2 linked regions of the Adhaeribacter arboris genome follow. Each later gene encodes a partner of the first gene's protein in a complex. Links are inferred from orthologs where the notes say so. Each region holds a gene or a part of one and is shown in the gene's direction. Other genes may lie near its edges. The genes, in order: smc and AHMF7605_RS25220.

Region 1 (12,741 bases):
GTAATTATTCAGAAAGTACGCGAAGGCAAAGATGATTATGGTTATAACGCTCGCGAAGACAAATTTGAAAACTTATTCGCGGCTGGTATCATTGACCCCACCAAAGTTACTCGTTTAGCTTTGGAGAACGCTGCTTCTATTGCCGGTATGTTATTAACTACCGACTGCGTAATCTCGGATGAGCCAGAAGAAGAAAAAGCTGGCGCTGGTGCTGGTATGCCAGGTGGTATGGGCGGCATGGGCGGCATGATGTAATATCCTCCCTCATTAGCATAAACAAAAAGCCCCTGAAATTTCAGGGGCTTTTTGTTTATGCTAATATGTAACTCTAGAGTAATTCTTACTATTAAAGTTTAAGGTAATTCCTTGATTAAGATGGTAATAGCGTGCGGAGCGGTTTCGTCGCCGCCAAAGTAAGGGAAAAGCTTGTATTTGTTTGTATCTCCGGAGCAACCACGTTCCATTTCAACAGTTTTCCCATCCAGCTTAAATACGTATTTACTATCCAAAGCTTCTAATTCATACTCGTATTCTTTGTTTAAATCAACAGCCGTAATAAACTGTTCGTACCGGGTTTGATTTTTATAGGTGTAAGCCAGAATCTCTAATTGATTATTGTACCAGCGCCAGCCAAAACGAGCGCTGTTACTCTGGTGGTCAGAACCACAATCAGAAAATCCGTACAGCTTATTTATATCCGCCTGGTTAGCTTGATCTTTGGTTGTATAAACTGCCGATTCATCAAATTTTACAATAAACTTAAGTTTGTTCGAGGTAACCAAGCCAATATTATTGTTGGTATAGTGGTTATTCTCCAGAATAATATAAGTAGCAAAACCATTGTTGTTAGCTTCTTCTTTGGGCGCTACAGGAATAATTTGTTCTATTTTGTCGCAACTGGTAAATAAGACTGATAAAGCTAAACAAGCACCTGAAAAGTAAGTTTTTAACATATTTATAATTGAATTGCCAAAATTGATTACTATGCCAACATTCCGGAATAAGCTTTAAGTTCTCGGATATAAATGGGTTGTTTGGCAGTTGGCGGAAATACTATCTTCTTCTAAAATAAATTATACTTCTTGTATATCTTTACCCAAGTTTGGAAACTGTTTAAAAATAAAAACAGCCGACTATATGGGCCGGCTGTCTTGTCTTCTCTTATCTAAAATAAAAATTTAAACGGGAGCATTCATCATTTTAACCAGTTTACGATTTACTAAAAACAATATTAAAGATGCTAGAGCCGCTGAAACTACAAACACCATAAAGAAGCTGTATAAATCGGTAATTTCGTACCCAAATAAATTAGGAGCGGGTTTGCCGGCTTCTGGGTATAAACTGCTCATAAAACCAGCCAGGTAATTAGCCGCGGCATTCGCTAAAAACCAAACAGCCATTAATAAAGAACTGAATTTTAAAGGAGCTAATTTGTTTACCAGCGATAGACCAATCGGCGATAAACACAATTCGCCGATGGAATGCAGAAAATACAAACCTACCAGGTAGAACATGCTTACCTTAATACCAGGTTGTAAATCGTCTACTCCAAAACACATTACCAAGTAACCCAACGCCAATAAACCTAAACCTATAACCATTTTTAATGGCGAAGGTGGCTCTAATCCGCGCTGGCCTAATGCCGTCCAGAGTAATGCCATTAAGGGAGCACAGGTAACAATAAAGAAGGCATTTAAATTTTGAAATATACTGGCGGGTAAGGTGTAGTTGAAAATAGTGCGGTTCATTTGTTCATCGGCGAAGAAAGTAAGCGAGGCAGGGGCTTGCTCAAAAGCGGCCCAAAAGAATACTACGAAAAAAGCCACCGTAAATATAACGTAAACCCGTTGCCGGTCCCCGGCCGTTAAAGATTTATCCAACAACACTAAAGCCGCTATACCTAAAGCGGATAAAATAAGTAAGGGCATAATTACCGAAAACGTAGTGGTATCTATCCAAAGAAAACCTAAGGCTAAAGCCAGCATAACCGGTAGTATCATATATACCCCTTTTATCCCTGGCGAAGAAACGGGCGTATTACCAACTTGCTCTCCTTCGGGGGTGTGCAAGTATTTATTTTTCCCCCACTGAAATAAGCCCGTTCCCAGAACCATAGCAATGCCGCAGGCCAGAAAAGCCCAGCGGAAATCTTCGGGCCGGCCGGTATCCCCTACCAAGCTGGTAATGGTATTGCCGATAAAAGAACCTAAATTAATACCCATGTAAAAAATAGTATAGGCTGCATCTCGTCGGCGATCTTCCGGGGTATACAGCGAACCTACCATAGTAGAAATATTAGGCTTAAAAAAGCCATTCCCTATAATCATCCCGCCTAAACCTAAATACAATAATCCTTGCCCAAGTGGAGTACCGTACGCACTACCAGCTGCAAACAAAACAAACTGACCCAAAGCCATTAAAATACCACCAGTTAAAATGGAACGGCGATTACCCCAATACCGGTCTGAAATATAGCCCCCTATCAACGGAGTAAGGTAAATTAAACTGGTATAACCACCGTAAAATTTGGAGGCAAAAGCTTTGTCCATCATCATGGCTTTGGTTAAGAAAAGCACCAGCACTGCCCGCATGCCGTAATAACTAAAGCGCTCCCACATTTCCGTCGCGAAAAGCAAATACAAACCTCTAGGATGTCCCTGGGTTTTGGTACTTGGTTCCGCGTATAAGCTCGTAGTTGGTTCCATGTATAAGTTTTAGAAATTTTTTAAATAAATAACGTATTTTTGAAGAAAGTAAATCTACAATCTATGTAGCAATTACACAATTTTTAATTTTCTAATAATAAGATTTAAATCAGTTTTGATTGTAAATTCTGCTAATAATACATTCTTATCGGTACAAGTCATAAACTAACGTAAAACCCTTATCCTTATTCCAGGTTAAAAATTTATAATAATTCCTATGCACTTATTTTACACTCCGGATATTACAACGGAAACCTACACCTTAAGCGAAGACGAATCTAAACATAGTATACGGGTATTAAGATTACAGGAAGGCGACGAAATTAATCTGGTAGATGGGAAAGGGAGCTTCTATACCGCACAGATTAAAACTGCCAACCCTAAAAAATGTGTTCTCCAAGTAATAAATAAAGCGCCAGATTTCGGGAAGCGCTCGTTTTACGTACATGTGGCGGTAGCCCCAACTAAAAACCTGGACCGCATGGAATGGTTCGTAGAAAAAGCTGTTGAAGTAGGAATTGAGGAGATCTCATTCTTGCTCTGTGACCGTTCTGAGAGAAAAAATATTAATATCGAAAGATTAGAAAAGATAGCTGTTAGTGCCATGAAACAAGCGGTAAAAGCGTATTTGCCTCAATTAAACGGAATGCAGGCTTTCCCATCTTTTATTCAACAAGTTGATGCCGCTAACACGTATATCGCGCACCTCGAAAATCACGATCGCACTTTGCTTAGTCAGGTGCATTTGAGTCAAAAAATTTGTATATTAATAGGCCCGGAAGGAGATTTTTCCGTTAAGGAAATTGAACTGGCCTATGGTCGCGGAATTAAACCGGTTACTTTAGGTACCTCACGGTTACGCACCGAAACGGCCGCCTTAGTAGCCTGCCATACCGTAAATTTATTACATGAACTTAAATCAGTATTACCTTAATTAATTTTATATGAGACTCTTTATTTGTGTGTTGGTACTACTTTGTGTAAGTGCAGTTTCCTTAAAAGCGCAACAAGCCAGTTTTAAAATAGCTAAATTAAAGTATAACGGCGGCGGCGATTGGTACGCGAACAAAACGTCTTTAAGCAATTTAATTCAGTTTTGTAACCAAAACCTACGCATGAATATTTCGCCGGAAGAAGCGGTAGTGGAAGTAGGCAGCCCGGAGTTGTTGTCTTACCCGTTCGTGCATATGACGGGCCACGGGAACGTAGTATTCTCAGAATCAGAAGCGGAGAACTTACGCAAATATTTAATGGGGGGCGGTTTCCTGCACATCGACGATAATTACGGCTTAGATAAATTTATTCGGACCGAAATGAAGAAAGTATTTCCGGAACTGGAATTTGTAGAATTGCCTTTTAACCATCCGGTGTACCACCAGAAATTTGATTTTGATAAAGGTTTACCTAAAATTCACGAGCACGATAATAAACCCCCACAAGGCTTTGGCTTAATTTATCAGGGCCGTTTGGTTTGCTTTTATTCTTACGAATGTGATTTAGGGAATGGTTGGGAAGACCAGGAAACCTATAACGACCCGGAAGAAAAACGGCAACTAGCTTTACAAATGGGAGCCAATCTACTCTCCTACGCTACTACTCAATTTTAAAATTTAAAATTTTAATCAATAATCTACTCGCCGGTTTAAGATTTCCGATAAAACATATGCTGTCCGAACATTTTGCGGATTGCGCAATAATCTGGCATAATTTACAGCTGGAGTAACCGGCACGCTCACTGGAGCTTTAGCCTGGCGCGCCAATTCAATGTTGCTTGGTTTCCGAATAACTTCTTTTGGTTTGACAATTATATTTTCTAATGATTTCGGCCGGATTTCCGTTTTTTCTAAAGTTTTAGCAGGCACGATAGTTCCTTCCGCCGAACTGCTTCTCTCTAAAGATTTTGGTGGTGCCACCTGTTTTGCCCGTTCGTTGGAGGTTTGCATTTCTTTTAGAATATCCTGGTAAGAAGTTGCAGGTGGCTTTGGTGTTGGGTACACATTAGGTGAATTGGACCGCTTGGCAGGATTTGATTTGGGCGACTGAAAAGCTTTCATCCACATCCGGACTACCCAAATAATTACCGCTAATAAAACGTAAAAAAGCCATTTAAATTCTTCCATGCTTTAAGTTAGCGATTTTGGCTGGATGTTTTTCAGGTTAAATTAAAAATACTTCTTAGTCGTTTTAACCTCATTACTGCTACCCGCTCTACATAATAAAAATTAAGTATTGTTTTCTTCATGATTAAATCCATCAAACCTCCACTTTAAACCAAATACCAATCCCTTTACGGGTTTCTTTCAATAAAAAGGAATAAATCGTATTTTTGTATTTGCGGATAAGTTCCGGTTGACGATTAGATGCAAGTATCCAAATTAGAAATTAAAGGTTTTAAAAGCTTCGGCGATAAAGTAACAATCCATTTTAACGAAGGTATTACCGGGATTGTAGGCCCGAATGGCTGCGGTAAATCTAACATTGTAGATGCCATCCGGTGGGTATTAGGTGAGCAGAAAACCCGAAATCTGCGCTCCGAAAAAATGGAAAACGTTATTTTTAACGGCTCCAAAAATCGCAAACCCCAGCAACTTGCCGAAGTATCGCTGACCTTCGATAACAATAAAAATATTTTACCCACTGAGTACTCCCAGGTTACCGTTACACGGCGTTATTTCCGGAACGGCGATAGCGAATATTTGCTTAACAACGTAACCTGCCGGCTCAAAGATATTACCGATTTGTTCCTGGATACGGGTATTGGTTCGGATTCATATGCCATTATTGAATTGAAAATGGTGGATGAAATTTTGAACGACAAAGAAAACTCGCGTCGTACTTTATTCGAGGAAGCCGCCGGAATATCTAAATTTAAAGTCCGGAAAAAGCAAACTTTAAAAAAGCTCGAAGAAACCGATGCCGATTTAGAACGGGTAGAAGACGTACTTTTTGAAATTGCGAAAAACCTGAAATCACTGGAACGGCAGGCGAAGGTTTATGAGCGCTATTCCCGCTTAAAGGAAGAATATAAAACCTTTAGTCTGGAGTATGCTCGTCGTAACATTGCTCAACATTTACAGACTTTAGATCGTCTGGAAACAGATTTACACAAAGAAGCTGACCAAAAATTAAATTTTGCTAAGGAACTGGAGGAACTTGAAAATGCCTTGTTCGAGCAGAAAACAATTCTAAATCTGATCCAGGAGCAATTGGCTGGTGAACAGCGCAATTTAAACGAGCAAACAACTAAAATCCGGCAACTTGAAAACGATTTAAAATTAAAATCGGAACGCATCAATTACCTGAAAGAGCGTTTGCGCACCCTTCATCAGCAGATAAATATTGATTCGGTTGCCCTTACTCAATCCCAGGAAAGTATTGTCCAGTTGCACGAAGAAATCGAAGAGCTACAAACTCAATACGCCGGGGCCGAACAGCAGGTAAGTTTATCGCGCCGCGAACTGGAACAAGCCAATCAGCACAAGACGGTTATTCAAAATACGACCCAGGAATTAACTAATCAACAGCGAGCCAAGCAAAACACGGTTTTCCAGCTCCGGAAGGATATGGAAATTACCCAAATGCAAATCGTAAACCTCACCAACGAAATGGAACGGATTACCCAGGCTCAGCAAAACGACCAGCAAAACGCCGATAAATACCGCACCGAACTGACTGATTTAGAAGAAAGTCTTACTCAGAAAAATAACGAACTGGCGAATTTACAAGAGCAGGAAGAGCAACTACGCGCCGATATTTCCCAATCCGAAACGGATATTCAAACCCTCCGGACCCAGTTACAGGAAGTTAACCGTAAAACAGACGCGAAGAAAAATCAATATAATTTAACTAAATCATTGGTTGAAAACCTGGAAGGCTTTCCGGAGGCGATTAAGTTTTTATACAAATCGAAAAACTGGCAAAAGCCGGCGCCGCTCCTCTCCGACCTGATAGTGTGCGACCAAGAATACAAAGCATTAATTGAAAGTTACTTGGAGCCCTACATGAATTTTTTTGTGGTGGAAACGGTAGAGGACGCACTAGAGGCCATTCAATTACTGAACAACCAAAACAAAGGCCGGGCTAATTTTATTATTCTGGCTGAAATGGAAGATTTAGAAGCTTCTCCCACTGCATCGACCCCCAAATACAAAGCAGCTTACGAAGTGGTTTCGGCGGAGGAAAAATACCACAACCTGGTGCGGTACATTTTGCAGGAAGTGTATATTTCCCACGATTCTACCCCTGATTTTTACAGCCAGGATAACCGGACATTTATTTTAAAAGATGGTTCTGTTATAAAAAAACCTTTGAGTATTTCGGGCGGTTCGGTGGGATTATTTGATGGTAACCGGATTGGCCGCAAGCAAAACCTGGAAAACCTGGCTCAGGAATTACAGCAACTAATGCAGGATGCGGAGTTGTTAAAGGTAAAAATTAATACCCAGCAACAAGTTTTATTAAACTACCAAAACGCTACCCAGCAAAGCACTATTAAGCAATTAGAAAAAAATATTTCTGGCTGGCAACAGGAATTGGTAGCCGTTCGCGTCCGGCACGAACAGCACGAACTTTTGAAAGCAAACAGCCAGAACAAAGTGCAGGAATTAACCAGTCAGTTAAAGGACTTACGCTATAAAAGTTACGAATTAGGGCCGCAGGTAGAAACCGAACAGCAAGAATTAAAACGACTGGAGAATGAAATTCAAGCCTTTAGCGAATCTTTAACGCGGCAGAACGAGGTAATTCAAAATATAACCACCCTCTATAACCAGGAAAACATTAAATATCACCAGCTTAAAAACCGACTAGGCAGTGTACAGCAGGAAATAAATTACAAGCAAAAATCTTTTGAAACCAATTCGGCCCGTTTAAGAGCCCAGGAAGAAGAACTTGGTAGCGCGGAAGAAGAAATTTACATTTTAGAAGAGTTTATCCAGGAAAATTCAGCTTTACTCGATGAGTTCAATATTGAGCGCCAAAAAATTGCGCAAAATTTGGATCAGGTGGAAAAAGAATTTTTTACCGTTCGGGGCGAGATTGATTTGAAAGACAAAAACATCCGTGAACTGCAACGCAAGCGCCAGAATGCCGACGAAATTGTTGCTAGCGTACAACAAGCTGCCAACGAAACTAAAATCAAATTAGTGGCCGTGCGCGAACGCTTACTAGCGGAGTTTACTATTTCGGAGGAAGAAATTATGCAAACTTCGGGGGCAACACTTGACTTGCCAACAGACGAGCTAAACAAGCAAATTGCCGAAATTAAAATTAAACTGGATAATGTGGGGCCGGTAAATCCAACGGCCGCCCAAGCCTACGACGAAATAAACGAACGGCACAACTTTATTAAAATCCAACGCGAGGACTTATTTCAGGCCAAGGAAGCTTTGCTGCAAACCATAAATGAAATTGATACAGTGGCGAAACAAAAATACCTGGATTCTTTTGAAATGATCAAGAATAACTTTGTCCGGGTTTTTCAATCGTTGTTTTCCGAGGATGATTCCTGCGACCTGGTTATTGCCGACCCAGCTAACCCGTTGGAATCTAAAATTGAAATTATAGCCCGGCCCAAAGGCAAACGGCCTTTAACTATAAACCAGTTATCCGGTGGAGAAAAAACCTTAACGGCTATATCGCTTTTATTTGCCATTTACCTGTTAAAACCGGCTCCATTCTGTATTTTTGATGAGGTAGATGCTCCGCTGGACGATGCGAACATTGATAAGTTTAACAACATTGTAAAGAAATTTTCCGGTGAATCCCAGTTTATCGTAGTTACCCATAACAAACGCACCATGGTATCTACAGATATTATTTACGGCGTAACCATGTTGGAGCCCGGTGTATCGCGGGTTATTCCGGTAGATTTGCGACAACTGGCCTGATTTAAATAAGCTGAAAAATAAAGGTCATAGATACGTCCATCCGTGGGCTTTTTTATCTAAGTTTTACTTACAACGCATTCTTCAAATCATTGGGTAAAAAGGTAAAAAATTTTAAAGCTTTTCCGCAAAATAAAAGCTCCAAAATGCACTCTTCCATAAAAATAAGGAATTAGCTTCGTCGGCGATGCTCGTAACGCAAAGCTTAGATAGTATTCAAAGAATAAATGACCAATTGCAAAATACCATGATCCGGATAAGCAACGGGGAAGCGCTGTACCACAGGCGAAAACGTTTACGATAGGAGGAAGAAGAAATAAACTTCGACATAACCGGGAACAATTTGAAATCCATTTCAACCAGATTCACCAGGATTTTATAAAGCGGCTCCGCATCGATTATCCGCAGCTTAGCCACCGGGACCTTAAATTATGTACTTGTTTACGAGTAAACCTTTCGAGTAAAGAAATTGCCTCGCTCCTTAATTCATCGATCCGCGGAGTAGAAACCAGCCGGTACCGGATTTGCAAAAAAATAAATTTCGAACAGGATATAAACCTAACCGAGTTTATTCTTAAATATTAAAACTATAGCCTCTATCTTAAGTTAGCAGAGGCTACTTTACTACATGGAGCTATCAAAAAAATTTCGAGTTGATTTCTGTCGGGGATTTTAAATAACAATTCACAAAGGTTTTAAAATACCCTTAGTAGAAGCTTTTATTGAATTTTTACTCTTTTTACCGCTTCGTTACTTTTACCCAATCCACTAGAACTTTGCCCTGGCCATCTTTAATCTTCTGAACGGTGGCTTCCGGAATGCCATTATAAGGAGTTTTCACGCCGTTGGTTTTAAAAGGGTAGGCCCCGCCTAAAGCCAGGTTAACGATCAAGTATTTAGGATTGTCGAAAGACCATTTACCGTAATGTTCCACCATGGGGCGGGTAGCCCGGTACACAATTGCATCATCTACCTTAAATACCAAGGAATCTTTGGTCCAATCTACCGAGTAAACGTGCCATTTGGTAATGTCGTTACCGGGTTTTAAAAACCCTTTGTTCACCAGCGGAGTTTCGCCGGAATAACCCGGACCGTGCAAGGCTATGCCGGTCCAGTCCGGTTCGCCCACATTTTCCATAATGTCTATTTCCCCAATGTCGGGCCATTTTCCGTCTCCCATGGCCCAGAAAGCCGGCCAAAATCCTGCCCCTTCCGGTAATTTCATGCGGGCCGAGGCTGTACCGTACTGAAATTCTACTTTTTTGCGGGTATCCATCCGTCCCGAAAGAAAATCAAACTTTTTTCCGTCTTTCGTTACAAATCCCGGACTATATTTAGGCTCAATCACCAGCACTCCTTTATTCGCTCCGGCAGCTTCTGTTTTATGCGATATATAAAGGGTAGCGGAAGAATCTACGTAGGCTTGCTGTTCGTTATTAACGTGAAACCCGGTTACAACTACATTCCACTTCGAGCGATCAAGTTTAGAACCCGAAAAATCATCAAAAAAGACGACTTTCTGGTTACTAGCTTTTGGCTGGGCGGATTTAATTTTTGTTGCTTGGGCATAAACCGATATGGAACCTAATAAAATGAAACCGGTAAGAACTAATTTATTTTTGGATACAATCATTAATAGAAAGTGAATTTTATAAGCGAAAATACTAGAGAATCTAAATTAGGCATGGGCGTGTTTAAAGAAGGCTTATTATAAATTTCTTCTTGATCACCATTATAATTCTGCTCATATTTAGAGGCATAAAATTAAGCACAATTAGCTATTCAGAAATACAGCAATAAGTAACGCTACACTTCTGCTACTTAAGTACTACTTCAATTCTACTTCAAACTGCAATAGACGTATTTATTAGTTAATCTGGTTAATAGAAATACACGTTTTAATCAACTTTTTAAATAAGCTATCTGAAGCTATTGGAACATGGCAATAAGAAAATACCCTGAAATCAAAAAGCTAAACTTACCAATGTTTGCATTTTAAAAGCAAAGCTGAGATAAGTTATTTAAGCCAGTTGGTATGCCTCCACCTGCTTCGCTTTGCGGGTAAGTAAATGGATAATAATCCAGGCGGTTAAATAGGTAAAGCCGCAAATGGTAAACAGCAAGTTATAACCCGCAGAAATATTACCCTGCGCTTTATAACTATCGAGTAAATATCCTACCAATATCGGAAAAAAAATACCACCTACGGCTCCGGCCATGCCCCCAATGCCTACCACGGAACTTACGGCTTCTTTCGGGAACATATCCGAAGCGGTCGTGAAAACGTTGGTGGCCCAGGCCTGGTGTACCGCCACCGCTAAACTAATTAATCCTACGGCCACCCATACATCCGTCGCGAACTGAGCCAGAATAATGGCTAATTCTAAAATGGCAAAAATAAATAAAGCGGTTTTCCGAGCTTTTAAAGTAGGCATTCCCCGTTTTATCAGGTACGATGAAAAGTAACCCCCGCCAATGCTACCAACCGTAGTAGCCGCATAGATTATCATTAAAGGCAGACTTGGTTTTTTTAAATCTAAATGAAAAGTAGAGGCAAAATAAGAGGGCAGCCAGAACAAGAAAAACCAGAAAATAGGATCGATTAGGCCTTTGCCGGTAATAAAGGCCCAGGTTTGCGGGAAAGTAAATAATTTATACCATTTAATAGAACCGGCATCCGACTGAATATTAGTTTCCAGATCTTGTCCGGAAGTAATATAGTTTAACTCAGCGGTGGATAAACGTTTCTGCCGGGAAGGTACTTCGTAAAAAACTAACCAGAAAATCAACCAAACAAAACCTAATGCCCCCGTAATCCAAAAAACTTCCTGCCAACCGTAATATCTTAAAATCCAAGGTACAATTAATAAAGCCATTACTACGCCAATGCTGGTGCCGGCATTAAAAATACCGGTGGCTTTTGCTCTTTCACTCTTCGGAAACCACTCGGCTACGGCTTTCATGGCCGCCGGAAAATTTCCGGCTTCGCCAACACCCAAACCCAACCGGGCTATACCAAACCCAAACGCACTGCGGGCAATGGCATGCAGCATTGCGGCAACGCTCCATACCACCACGGTAATAGTGTAACCTAGCTTGGTACCAATTTTATCTATTACCCGCCCCGAAACTAAGAGACCAATAGCATAAGCGGCCGTAAAAGCCATTACAATGCGGGCAAAATCAGTTTCCGTCCAGTTAAATTCTTTTTCGAGAGTAGGCTTTAATAAACCAATTATTTGGCGGTCCAGGTAATTAATGGTAGTAGCCGTAAATAATAGTCCTACTATAACCCAGCGGTAGTTCCCCATTTTAATACGCGGCATAAAAGTATGTTCTGGCTTTTATTTAACAGCAAATAGTTAATAGACTCACTTAACTTTAGAACTTAATGATTTATTAAACCTGGTCCAATTTCTAGCTAAACCATTCCCGCATTCTAATTACCTCTAGTCATCGCTAAGCTTCAAAATCCATTAGAAATTACAGGCATTGCTTTCCAGCATAGTGGTGAGTTATGTATAATTTCTGATCAGATAGGAGTGAGCTGCTGCTCAAATATCCGGACTTGCCCCACCATGGCCGCTTTGTCAATTATTTCCGGCGAAACAACAAGGGTTTGGTCCGTTAACTGCAGTTCTTCTATGGCTCTTTGGTAAAAAGGATACAAATTACTTCCGCTACTTAAAACTATTTGCGGCACAGTTTTTTGTTGCAAGCTTCTTAATTCGGTACCAATCAATAAGCCACTTAAATAAAAAAAATTTTGCGCTTTGGTAAGGTGGTTAAATAGTTGATTCGTCCGGACAGAAAATAAGGTATGCAGAATAGTAGCTTTGGCAGATTCCTGAACTCCTCTACTAAAACCTTCCCAATCTGCCTCGGTTAACTTTTCTTGCTTTGGATTTTTAATGGAGTTTTTTAAAATACTGTGCTGGGCTATTAAATTAAAAAACTCACCCGTCATATAAGTCTGAAAATTTATGATCGCGTTGTTTTGTACCTGGATGTGCTTGGAATGAGTACCCGGAAAAACAAAAACTATTTCTTTTTGCTTGCTATCCGGCAAGTTCATTAAATGCACTAAGCCAATCAACTGAGTTTCTTCACCCCGCATTACATCGCGTTGATTTCGGACCCCTGAGATTAAT
Region 2 (11,559 bases), 4.7 Mb from region 1 along the record:
TCGTTTAAAGAATTGAACGTAATCGTGAAAGGCGATGTGGATGGTTCGGTAGAAGCTCTTTCCGACTCCTTACTGAAACTTTCAACCAACGAAGTTCAGGTTAATATCCTGGCGAAAGGAGTAGGTCAGATTTCAGAATCAGATGTGTTGCTGGCTTCGGCTTCGGATGCTATTATTATTGGTTTCCAGGTACGTCCATCGGCAAACGCGCGTAGATTAGCGGAGCAGGAACAAATTGATATTCGCCTGTACTCTATCATCTACAATGCTATTAACGAGTTAAAAGATGCCATGGAAGGTATGTTAGCGCCTACGATGCAGGAAGTAGTAATAGCAAACGTAGAAGTACGCGAAGTATTCCGGATTACAAAAGTAGGTACAATTGCCGGTTGTATGGTTACCGACGGCACTATTACCCGCAACAGCCGGGTACGGTTGGTACGCGAAGGGATAGTAGTTTACTCCGGTGAAATTCAGGCTTTAAAACGCTTTAAAGACGATGTATCTGAGGTTCGGCAAGGTTTCGAATGTGGTATCAGCATCAAAAACTTTAACGATATTCAGCAGGGAGATATCATTGAAGCGTACGAAGAACGAGAAGTAAAACGTACTTTATAAAATTAAACTTTGCGCATAACAGAAATTTTCGGGTTGGTTAATTTTTAGTGAAACTTTCCTTCTTAATAAAAAAACCGGAAGTATACCTCCGGTTTTTTTATTTACGTTATGTTAGACAACATCTAGCAAGTTTTTATAGCAGTGAAATGCTCTGATTAAACAGATCTATCTATTTAAACTGACATCTTTATTTTACCTGTTTCCGGTTGTTTTAAAGATGATAAGTGCTAGTATAATATTATTTTAAAATAATACATGTACAAAGGTTTAATCCATTAGCGGTATTAAAACCTTTACAAATCATTAATGGCAGAATAATGGCATACTTCGTATTTTACTTAATTTTGCAACTAATTTAAAAACAGCTAATTCTTATTTAAGGCGTGAGTTTCGAGATAAAATTATCATTATTTGAGGGTCCTTTTGATTTACTGCTTTTTTTTATTGAGCGCGATGAACTGGATATTCATGATATTCCCATTTATAAAATCACGAATGATTTCATGGCCTACATTGCCCGGCTCGAAAAGTTAAATATGGATGTAGCCAGCGAATTTATTTTAACCGCCGCAACACTGATGCGTATTAAAGCTAAAATGTTACTACCCCGCCTGGAAAAAGATGAACAGGGTAACGACATAGATCCGCGTAAAGAATTGGTACAGCATTTACTCGAGTATAAGAAATATAAAGCTGTAATCGGGGATTTGGCCGTAATGGAAGAAAGGCGCTTGTTGCAGGAAGGCCGAGGAAATATTGAGGATGAATTACAACTGGTTGCTAAAAAAAGTAAACTCGATTATGAACTTCAGGATTTAAGTTTGTATAAACTCATGCGGGTTTTTGAGAAAGCCATTAACCGCTACGAGGAAGAACAAGATAGGCCCAAACACACGGTTTATACGTATCCGTATACCATTGAGCAGCAACGTGATTTTATTCAAACCAAATTACAGGCAGCCGGTTCTATTACTTTTACGGAACTTATAACGGCTTATCCGGATAAAATTGGAATTATTTTTAATTTCCTGGCTATTCTGGATATGCTGCAATTACAAGTAATAAGTGTAATTATTGACGAAGGCTTTAATAATTTCCGGATTAAAGCTTTTGAGGAATCTTTACAGGTAGCTTCTACTAATGGATCTGAATAGAAAAAAATTACTGGAAAACTTTTCGACGAAGCGAATCCTGATTCCGGTATTTATTGGATTAGTGGTGATTGGCTACATGTTTTACCGGAACAATGACCTCACCGATTTGCAAAATTTAAAAAATGCCAAACCTTTTTGGCTGGTTATGACCATATTAGTGCTGGTAGTGCGTGATGCGGGTTACATTTACCGTATCCGGCACATCACCGAAAAAGTACTTTCCTGGCGAAAGAGCCTGGATGTGATCATGCTTTGGGAGTTTGCTTCTTGCGTGCTGCCATCCGTTGCGGGTGGTTCTACTGTAGCAGCTTTTATTATTAATAAGGAAGGAATCCCGTTAGGTAAATCCCTGGCCTATGTAATGGTTACCGCCATGCTCGACAATCTGTTCTTTCTGTTAGCGGTACCCATTGTTTTGTTTGCCACGCAAAGCGATATTTTTCCGGATGTAGAGGCTCTGCCAGATTCCTTTAAAGCCGGATTAGAAATAGCTTTTATTATTAGTTACCTACTTATAGCTTTTTACGCTTTGCTAATGTGGTATGCCCTATTTCGTAATCCTAAAGCTGTAAAACGCTTATTTTTGCGGGTAACGGGCGTTGGATTTTTGAAAAAGTGGCGTCCCGCGGCATATATGCACGGCACCGAATTAGTATGGGCTTCCCGTCAGCTGAAAGGCCATTCGCTTAGTTATTGGGTCCGGGCCTGTTTATCTACTATCTTCGTCTGGACAGCCCGCTATTATGTTATTAATTGTCTTATTGCGGCATTCACAGATATTGGTTTTCAGGATCACATGCTTATATTTTCGCGTAACCTGATTTACAAAGTGGTGCTACTAGTAGCTGTTACACCGGGCGGGGCGGGTTTTGCTGAAATTGCCTTTCCCACTTTTTTCGGCAAATGGCTGGGTAGTTTTACGACTGTAATTGTGTTACTCTATCGTATGGTTACGTATTACCTTTATTTAATTTTAGGATCTGTTTTTTTGCCGCGTTGGGTAGCCAGGGTGTTTGGCACCCATGTTAAGCCGGAGTTAGAGCCTGAATTATCTACTAAATAAAGTTTCTAAATCGCGGATTAAACGGATTAGCAGATTATAATTTGGAATAGTAGTTATGATGGCAGAGGGTATATCTATTAACCAAAAAAAGGCTAACTGATTAAGTTAACCTTTTTATAAGAACAAGAAATCTTCTACACTCTTTGCTTCATTCTTTCGGATAACTAATCTGTGATGCAAAGTATAATCCGCATAATCTGCGAAATCCAATTAATCTGTGATTTAGAAACGTTCATCGACCGCAAAAAAGAAATCTCCCTCAATTTGGGCATTTTCATCCGAGTCAGAACCGTGTACCGCGTTGGCTTCCACGGATTTGGCAAACTTTTTCCGGATGGTTCCCTCCTCGGCCTGAGCCGGATTAGTAGCTCCAATTAACTTACGAAAATCAGCTACGGCGTTTTCTTTCTCTAAAATCATAGCGACAATCGGGCCCGAACTCATATAAGCCACTAAGTCTTTATAGAACGGACGGTCTTTGTGCACGGCGTAAAATTGACCCGCTCGCTCTAAAGTTAATCTGGTTTTTTTCAAAGACACAATCCGGAAACCATCCGCTTCGATCATTTGAGTAATAGCGCCAATGTGGTTGTCTTGCACCGCATCCGGCTTAATCATTGTAAATGTTTGGTTAGTAGCCATGTATATTTATTTTAGTCCACAGTCCATGGTCGATAGACCATAGATAATATATTTTAAAAAGTTAATAGCCGATAGACCATAGTCCACGGACCACAGTTTAGTTTATTGCTGAATTGCTGGATTGTTTTAAAACCTAATTATTTACAACCTTAAAACTTTTCAACCTTCCAACTTTTCAACCGCTTTGCAACCGGCAACCCAACAAGCCGGCGCAAAATTAACAGACTTCGGCAATATTATACTAATAATTACCTGGTTTAAACGTTATTTACCCAGTGTTTGGGGCTTGATAATTAATGTTTTGTTTTAAATTATTTTATACCGAATTTTGTGTCTTGCACCTAATTTTTAAAAAGGAGCTTTTAAGCTAAGAATGCAACAAATTACTGCTCTAAAGGAACTGCTTCAGGAACCAAAAGAGATTCTGATCACCACTCACCATAAACCTGATGCGGATGCACTAGGTTCTTCGCTGGGTTTAGCAGGTTACCTTAAAAAGAAAGGCCACGTCGTTACCGTAGTTACGCCCTCTGATTACCCGGATTTTCTTAACTGGATGAACGGTAATAACGAGGTAATTACGTACGATCCGGCCGTAAACGACGAACTTGTTCAAAAATTGATAAACCAGGCGAATGTTATTTTTTGTCTTGATTTTTCTTCATTGAGCCGCATTAACGAAATGGGACCCTATGTAAGGGAAGCCCCAGGCACCAAAGTACTCGTTGACCACCACCTGGAACCCGAAAATTTTGCTCAGATTTGCTTCTCTGATACTAATGCCGCGGCTACTGCCGAGCTGGTATTTGAGTTAATCCGCGATTTAGGGGACCAGTCTTTGATTGATGTTCATATTGGGGAATGTTTATACGCCGGTATTATGACGGATACGGGATCTTTCCGGCATCCGAGCACCTCGCGTAATGTGCACCTAATTATTGCCGAATTGTTGCACGTAGGGGTAAATACTTCCAATATTCACCGGCTTATTTACGATAGTCATACCGAGACGCGTTTGCGCTTTTTGGGCTACGTGCTCAAAGATAAGCTAACCGTACTCCGGGAATTTCGGACGGCTTACATTGCCATTACCGCCGACGAATTGAAAAAATATGATTCTAAAACGGGTGATACGGAGGGCCTGGTAAATTTTGCTTTATCGATTGAAGGAGTAGTTTTTGCGGCTTTAATCATTGATCGCAACAACGCTGTTAAAATGTCATTTCGGTCGGTGGGCGATTTTTCCGTGAACGATTTTGCGCGTAAACATTTTCAAGGAGGCGGCCATCGCAATGCTGCCGGGGGTATATCCTACGATTCTCTCCCTGAAACAGTAGCTAAATTTTTAAAAACATTACCTGAGTATAAAGATCAACTAACAAAAGATAATTAATTCGTAACCTTCATTTAAAATGTTAAAAAAGAGTAGATTTTTCGTACCCGTGTTCGCGGGGTTTTGTTTGTTACAGGCTTGTAACAATAATTCAGTAGATTTTAAAAAAGCCGATAACGGAGTAGATTACAAATTATTTGCTAAGGATAAAAGTGGTAAATTCGAAGCAAAAAATGCGCCTTCTAAAAACGATACCGTGGGTAAACCCAAAGAAGGACAAGTACTTACCATGCAAATGAAGTATTTCACGCAAACCAAAGCCGGCAAGGATACTTTATTATTCGATACCCATAAAAACGGTTTTCCGGTTCAGATTCCTATCATGAAACCTACCTTTAAAGGTGGGTTAGAAGATGCTTTCTCGTTGGTACGGGCAGGTGATAGTGCGGTTTTCCGGATTAGTGCCGATTCTTTATTTGCCAAAACTTTTCAGCAGCCCATGCCTCCTTTTATTAAAAAAGGATCCAAATTAACTTTCCACGTATTGGCCCAAAAAGTACAATCGCAGCAGGAAGCCATGATGGATCAGCAAAAAATGATGATGGAATTCATGGAGAAGCAAAATAAAAAAGATGAGCAAATTATCCAGGAATACGTTCAGAAAGAAGGTTTAAAAGCGCAGAAAACGGCTTCCGGTTTATATTACGTAGTAAACCAACCGGGTTCCGGTGCACCGGCAAAAGCGGGCCAAACAGTTTCGGTTAAGTACAAAGGCACCTTGCTGGATGGTAAAGTATTCGACTCTTCGGATAATCCGCAGTTGGGGGGTAAGCCTTTTCAATTTACATTAGGCCAGCAACAAGTCATTCGGGGCTGGGACGAAGGTATTGCTTTATTAAACAAAGGGGCAAAATGTACCTTAATTGTACCTTCTACTATGGGCTACGGACCGCAGGCACAGGGCGCAATTCCGGCAAATGCAGTACTTCGCTTTGATGTTGAACTAGTAGACGTTAAATAATTGTTCGATTAAGTAGGATAGTGTAAGATACTGATTCCGAAACAGTTGAAAGTCAAAAGATAGCAATCGAAGTAAAAAGGTAATTTGCAATAAACATGTTGCCTCATCGTTTCGAATGTAACCTTTATCTGAATAAAAGCTCGGAGATTTAAGTCCTATTTTTAACAACAATTTAAGTACACTTATGAACCTAAAAACTATTTTAACTACGGTTACAGGTAACCGATTATTAACCGCCATCTTCTTTTTTCTAAGTTTAACCACGTTCTACGGTTGTAATGACAATGATGAACTGGAAGATGAAGCTCGTCGTAGAGAGGAAGCGTATAACAAGCAATTAGCTCTTGATACGGTTAAAATAAAAGAATATTTTACTACTAAGGGTATAACCATTTTCAAACGCTCGCCTTATAAATCCGGTTTGTTTTACGTTACTCAAACACCGGGTACCGGCGATAGTCCAACTGTAGGCAAAACGGTAGTAACGGATTATATACTAACCAATTTACAAGGCGATACTCTGGACACTTCCCGTGAACCACGACCTGGTAAAACGGTGGCTGAACCCTTAACCTTTCAGTTGGGCCGAGCTAATATTCTTTCTGGCTACCAGGAAGGTGTTTCGCTGATGCGGGTAGGAGAACGCACTTTGTTCTATTTACCTTCGGGATTAGCTTACGGAGATCAGGCTCAAGAGAAAATACCAGCCAACAGCGTATTGATATTTGACATTGAATTACGGGAAGTAAAATAAATAAGCCTTTATGTTCCGAACTTTTAAAATTCCTGGATTTACCATTATCTATTTCTTGGTGCTGCTTTCCTTTTTGGGCTGTAAGAGCGAAGATCCATACGAAAAATACAACCGGCAGCAACGTGAAGCGGATGACTTGTATATTCAGGAATATTTGACCGCTAATAAAATCACAAACTTTACCAAAACAACTACTGGTTTATATTATTTGCCGCAACAAGCCGGCACGGGAGTTAAAGTACAAAAAGGCGATTTGGTGAAGATGCATTACATAGGTAAGTTCCTAAATGGTCAAAAGTTCGAATCATCGTATGATACGGGCATTCCACTTACTTTTACCGTAGGAGCTGGCCAGGTAATTAAGGGTTGGGATGAGGGCGCCCTCCTGATGAGTAACCAGGAAAAGGCTACCTTAATAGTTCCTTCGCATTTAGCCTACGGACAATATGGCACTTCAACCATTCCGGGTGGAACTGTTTTAGTGTTCGATATGACTATTTTAGAAGTAAAGTAGGTTAAGACTTAATCAAACAATTATCTAAACAAAAAGCGCCACCTGATAACAGGTGGCGCTTTTTGTTTAGATAATAATTAAATAATTCACTTAAGTAAAGTAATGCCCCAGAGGTAGTTATTTAAGTAAAATTAAAACCTGCTTATTTTGCTTGCAGGTAAATTTAATCCGACAAAACTTCGGAGAGTACTTGTAAGGATTTAATTTCGCCGAGCTTTTCTACGTGCAATTGATAATACCGGATTAATATCAGAAGTAGTTCTTTCCGGACTTTACTGTTCATAAAAACCTCTTCCGAACTCTGCAATAAAGCATCAAAATACGCTTCGAACATCTGGAAGTGTAACACCGAACCACGGCTTTGTGTTGCGGTACCAACCGAAAAAGCAACTTGCGAAGTAATATCGGCGCCGGAAGTAGGGCCAAAACCTAAATAATGCGCTAATTGTAACAGAAAGAACAAATGAAAATTACTAAAACCCTGCTCTTGGCAATCGAAATAAACAATAGAATCGTACAAAAAACCAAATAAGGGTAAGTTCTCTTCTTCTTCCTGGATAGTATAAGTTAATATTTCCGACAAAAACAAAACAATACTGCTCTTTCGAGTATTGAACGGAATACTGGTAAAGGGATAACTACATTTATACTCTGATATTCGGGTAAGCCCTCCCCGGGGAGAAGTATACACCACCATATCCAATAAAGTTAACGGCTGAAACAAAGCAATTCGAGCGCCGGGACCTTTCTTGCGTACGCTATTTACAATATAATTTTGCAAACCTAATTGTTCAGTATAAATCCGGGTGATAATGGAGGTTTCCCGAAACTTTATAAAATTTAAAACAATACCGCGCGTTTTTACCAGCAATGCTTGGGGAGTTAAGAGTTATACGTTTAAAGTTATGAGTTAAACGTATACAATAGGCAAGAAGATTTATTTAAATAATGGTCATGTCGTTCTTCCTTCTCAGAAGTAAAAATGAAAGTTAATACATCTACAAATCTGCTAAAGTAAACAGTACCAGTGAAAATAGTACCTTAATCAAAATGAAAAGTAAACTTTCTAACCTTACAACCTTCTAACTTTAAAACCATGAAAACAACTTGCAACTTGTAACCTGAAATTTGCAACTATTCCACCACCGCTACTTTACTTACGCAGCTTTGGCTCCCATCGGGCGTGGAACTAAAAACCAAATATACGCCGGTTTTAACGCGGCGACCTTGCCCATCGCGCGTATTCCAGGCTACCGTACCACCAGCAGCTTGGGTTTCATAAACCAGGTGACCCGCAACATCGGTTATTTTTACGTGCGCATTGTTAGGTAAATCCGAAATAGCAACTAAACCGTCGTACTCGGGGCGTACCGGATTAGGGAAAACAGTGGCGCAGCTAGGTTTGTCTTCGGTAACGGTAGCCGTTCCCCGGAAACTAACCAAACCAGCCTCGGTAGCGATAAATACTTCGCCGGACTTCTGGTTTATACTAATATCCGTAATTTTATTGGATAGCAAAGGACTATTTTCATTAGTAAAGTTCACTAATAACTTATCGCCCTCTTCGTTAAAAAGCCATAATCCGGCATCCGTACCTATCCATTTTCGGTTGCCTCCGTCTATTGCGATAGCCCGCACTACTTGCCCCTCTAAAACAGGTCGCCCATTAATAATAGGTTGAGTAGCTATAAAATCAGCACTAAAAGCCTGGGAAGGATCATCAAATACGGCCAACCCGTTGTTAGTGCCTACCCAAACGGCGCCATCTCTATCTTTGGCCAGACTATAAACTTCTAAGCCCGGCAAATTGGCATTAGCCGGAGTTAAATGTTTAAACGTATTAGCTACTTCATCAAAAACAACTAAGCCTTTGGCACTCGTGCCGTTTTTACTAAGCGCCATCCATTTAAAATTCACATCATCTAGTACAATACGCTCCAGGTTACTGCCATCCGGAAAGCCGGGGAATGAAAACGACTGCCAAGTATTATCTGGTTTTAACACGTGTAAACCCGGCAAGTTAGGTAACTGATTACGATTAAGAACCCAAATATTTCCATTGGCATCGGCAGCAACATCGGGTACGCGGGTAAAATTGTTATTATTAGGCAAGGAGGTTATTAAGGGACTATTGGTAGGATCATAAACTTTAAATTGTCCCAAACCAGTCCATTCCAGAAGACCACCGCCGTAAGAACCGATATATAATTTTTGGTTGACCGGATTGCGTACCGCTCGAGTTAAATCAGTGATGGCCGGAAATTGAGCAGGATCAGTTTGTAGCCAACTGGTGTAATTTGTCCATTTTCCGCTGGCATATTCATAAAACCCTGCTTTGGCACCCCGTTGTTCGTACGACTGATTATAACCACCTTCCAGTACAATCGTAGCAGCGTTATCGGAATAAACACTAAAAGCTTGACTGGAGAATGGACCGGCGGGCACGATAGCAGAATAAGTATTATTTTCCAGATGAATCAACCCCCGACTGTAATCCGCTACCCAAAAGCTTTGATCATTACTTTGCAGGGCCGCCCGCGGTTGTTCTAATAAGGGATCATCGTAAATTTGTACCTTATCGGCTGCATCTAGCAGAACTACATTATTCTGACTGGAGATAAGTAAATGGTTGGCGGTTGAGCTTAACTGGAAAGCTTCCGTGTTGGTCAAGTCCACTGCCGTGGGTACCCAGTTTTTTCCAGTAAATTTATAAACCCGGTTTTGATTTGAGCCGGCGTATATACTTTGAGAAAAAGTGGCAATAGTTTTACCAATAACTGCCGCGGGCAAACCAGATTCTGGACCGAAAGTACGCCAGCTTTTGTAATCGAGTAAGTTAGGGCCAGTTAAAGAGGCCGCCATTAAACCGTTGGAGGTAGCTAAGTAAATGCTATCGTTCAGAGTAGTGCTGGCATAAACATCTAAAACTTGCCCACTTGGTCCCAGATTACTATAAGTTTCTTTGATTTCCAGCTTGTCGAGGTCTACTACTACCACCCCAAAAGTAGTAGCCAAATACGCATATTTGTCGCGGAAATAAATCTGATGGATTGTTTTTGCGCCGGAAATGTTCTTACGGGCTATATCAGTGAGGGCGATTAGCTCACCATTTCGGAGCAAATCCAGGTGAGTATCTTCGTAGGCAATAACCAGCGTTTTTGAAGCGGCATCGTAGGCTAATGTACTTACGTTAATATTATGAAAACCGTCGGATTTAGAAAGCGTTTTTATTTGATTAAACGCCGGATCGAATAAGAAAAAACCATCTTCCGTAGCGCAGTAAATGATACCCTCCACTTCGGCAATAGCTTTAGCACGATTATAGGGTACATGCACCTGCCACTGACCAATACCCAAAGTGCCTTGCTGCGCCCAAACGTGCCCGGTTTCAAACCAACCGAGCACCAACCCTAAAATACTTACTATAAATACCCGGTTTACCAGGAACCTGCTACTCACAAAATTTATTCTTTGTTCTTCTGCTGAATATACTATTATTCACGGAATAAATTACGCATGCTTAATCAACTAAACTTTCGAACTGAATACCACCCACCCGGCCATCTTTTAAGATATCTACCACTATCATTCCGCGGTCTGGATCATCCAAAATTAAATTTTCTTTAAACTGCCACTCGGCACCCGGTAAATCTGCATTTTTAGGACTTACAAAATAAATGTAGTTTTTTTTCTCCCAAACGCCCCGGGTACATTGCTGCACAGCTTCTATTATGTCAGTTTTATCTGGTAATTGTTCCTGCAATAAATTCACTAGCCAATTCGGATTGTATTTTACCCACATTTCAAGGTTTTAAGTTTTAGGTTGGAGGTTATAAGAAGTAGGTTTAAAAGAAATAGTTATTCTGCAAGGAATTATTACCTACTTGGCTAATAAGTTTTCCAGCAAACAATGTAAACTTAAGCTCTAAAAATAGTAAGATAATTAAATACAAACTACTTCTCGGCCTCTTGCTTCATTCCTTCCAGGAAGCAATTACGGCAACGGGCCTGGTATAAGTCAGTTTCGCCGAGCAAAATTCTTTCGTCCGAAACAGCTACCCGGAAGGAATACGACGCAATATCGCCGCAGCACACACATACGGCGTGTACTTTGGTTACGTATTCCGCAACAGCCATTAAGGCCGGCATTGGTCCGAAGGGTTTTCCTAAATAATCCATATCCAGACCAGCCGCAATTACCCGGATGCCGCGATTAGCTAAGATATCGCATACTTCAATTAAACCTTCATCAAAAAACTGCGCTTCGTCAATACCTACTACGTCGCAGCTACTGCCAAGCAGCAACATATCGTGAGCAAAGTTTACCGGAGTAGAACGGATAGCTGTAGTATTATGCGATACTATATCTTCCAGGTGATAACGGGTATCCAAAGCTGGTTTAAAAATTTCAATTTGTTGGCGGGCAATTTTGGCCCGGTTTAGCCGGCGAATTAATTCTT

The links.
Region 2: the proteins of smc (region 1) and AHMF7605_RS25220 are in contact, whole or in part, in a crystal structure (PDB 3ZGX), measured with the Bacillus subtilis proteins. The link is inferred for Adhaeribacter arboris from one-to-one orthologs.

The regions. Positions count from the first base shown.
Region 1 is NZ_PYFT01000001.1:1,511,033-1,523,773, forward strand. Bases 4,726-8,793 are described here. They hold smc (chromosome segregation protein SMC), read left to right. Parts: upstream 4,726-5,065; coding sequence 5,066-8,593; downstream 8,594-8,793. Other genes in these bases: AHMF7605_RS06335 (hypothetical protein), read right to left, coding at 4,726-4,825. Outside these bases: groL (chaperonin GroEL), read left to right, coding at 1-255; AHMF7605_RS06315 (hypothetical protein), read right to left, coding at 354-953; AHMF7605_RS06320 (peptide MFS transporter), read right to left, coding at 1,179-2,705; AHMF7605_RS06325 (16S rRNA (uracil(1498)-N(3))-methyltransferase), read left to right, coding at 2,923-3,639; AHMF7605_RS06330 (DUF4159 domain-containing protein), read left to right, coding at 3,650-4,312; more of AHMF7605_RS06335, read right to left, coding at 4,328-4,725; AHMF7605_RS06350 (glycoside hydrolase family 16 protein), read right to left, coding at 9,330-10,223; AHMF7605_RS06355 (MFS transporter), read right to left, coding at 10,612-11,916; AHMF7605_RS06360 (2-dehydro-3-deoxygalactonokinase), read right to left, coding at 12,123-12,741. UniProt on the Bacillus subtilis protein: Required for chromosome condensation and partitioning.
Region 2 is NZ_PYFT01000001.1:6,205,384-6,216,942, reverse strand. What follows is about bases 1-2,886. They hold AHMF7605_RS25220 (segregation and condensation protein A), read left to right. Parts: upstream 1-1,001; coding sequence 1,002-1,772; downstream 1,773-2,886. Other genes in these bases: AHMF7605_RS25215 (lysylphosphatidylglycerol synthase transmembrane domain-containing protein), read left to right, coding at 1,759-2,835; infB (translation initiation factor IF-2), read left to right, coding at 1-618. Also shown: AHMF7605_RS25210 (nucleoside-diphosphate kinase), read right to left, coding at 3,058-3,477; AHMF7605_RS25205 (DHH family phosphoesterase), read left to right, coding at 3,851-4,870; AHMF7605_RS25200 (FKBP-type peptidyl-prolyl cis-trans isomerase), read left to right, coding at 4,890-5,831; AHMF7605_RS25195 (FKBP-type peptidyl-prolyl cis-trans isomerase), read left to right, coding at 6,016-6,585; AHMF7605_RS25190 (FKBP-type peptidyl-prolyl cis-trans isomerase), read left to right, coding at 6,596-7,099; DNA repair protein RecO, read right to left, coding at 7,263-7,970; type IX secretion system anionic LPS delivery protein PorZ, read right to left, coding at 8,234-10,558; AHMF7605_RS25175 (hypothetical protein), read right to left, coding at 10,620-10,901; AHMF7605_RS25170 (thymidine kinase), read right to left, coding at 11,054-11,559. UniProt on the Bacillus subtilis protein: Participates in chromosomal partition during cell division. May act via the formation of a condensin-like complex containing Smc and ScpB that pull DNA away from mid-cell into both cell halves.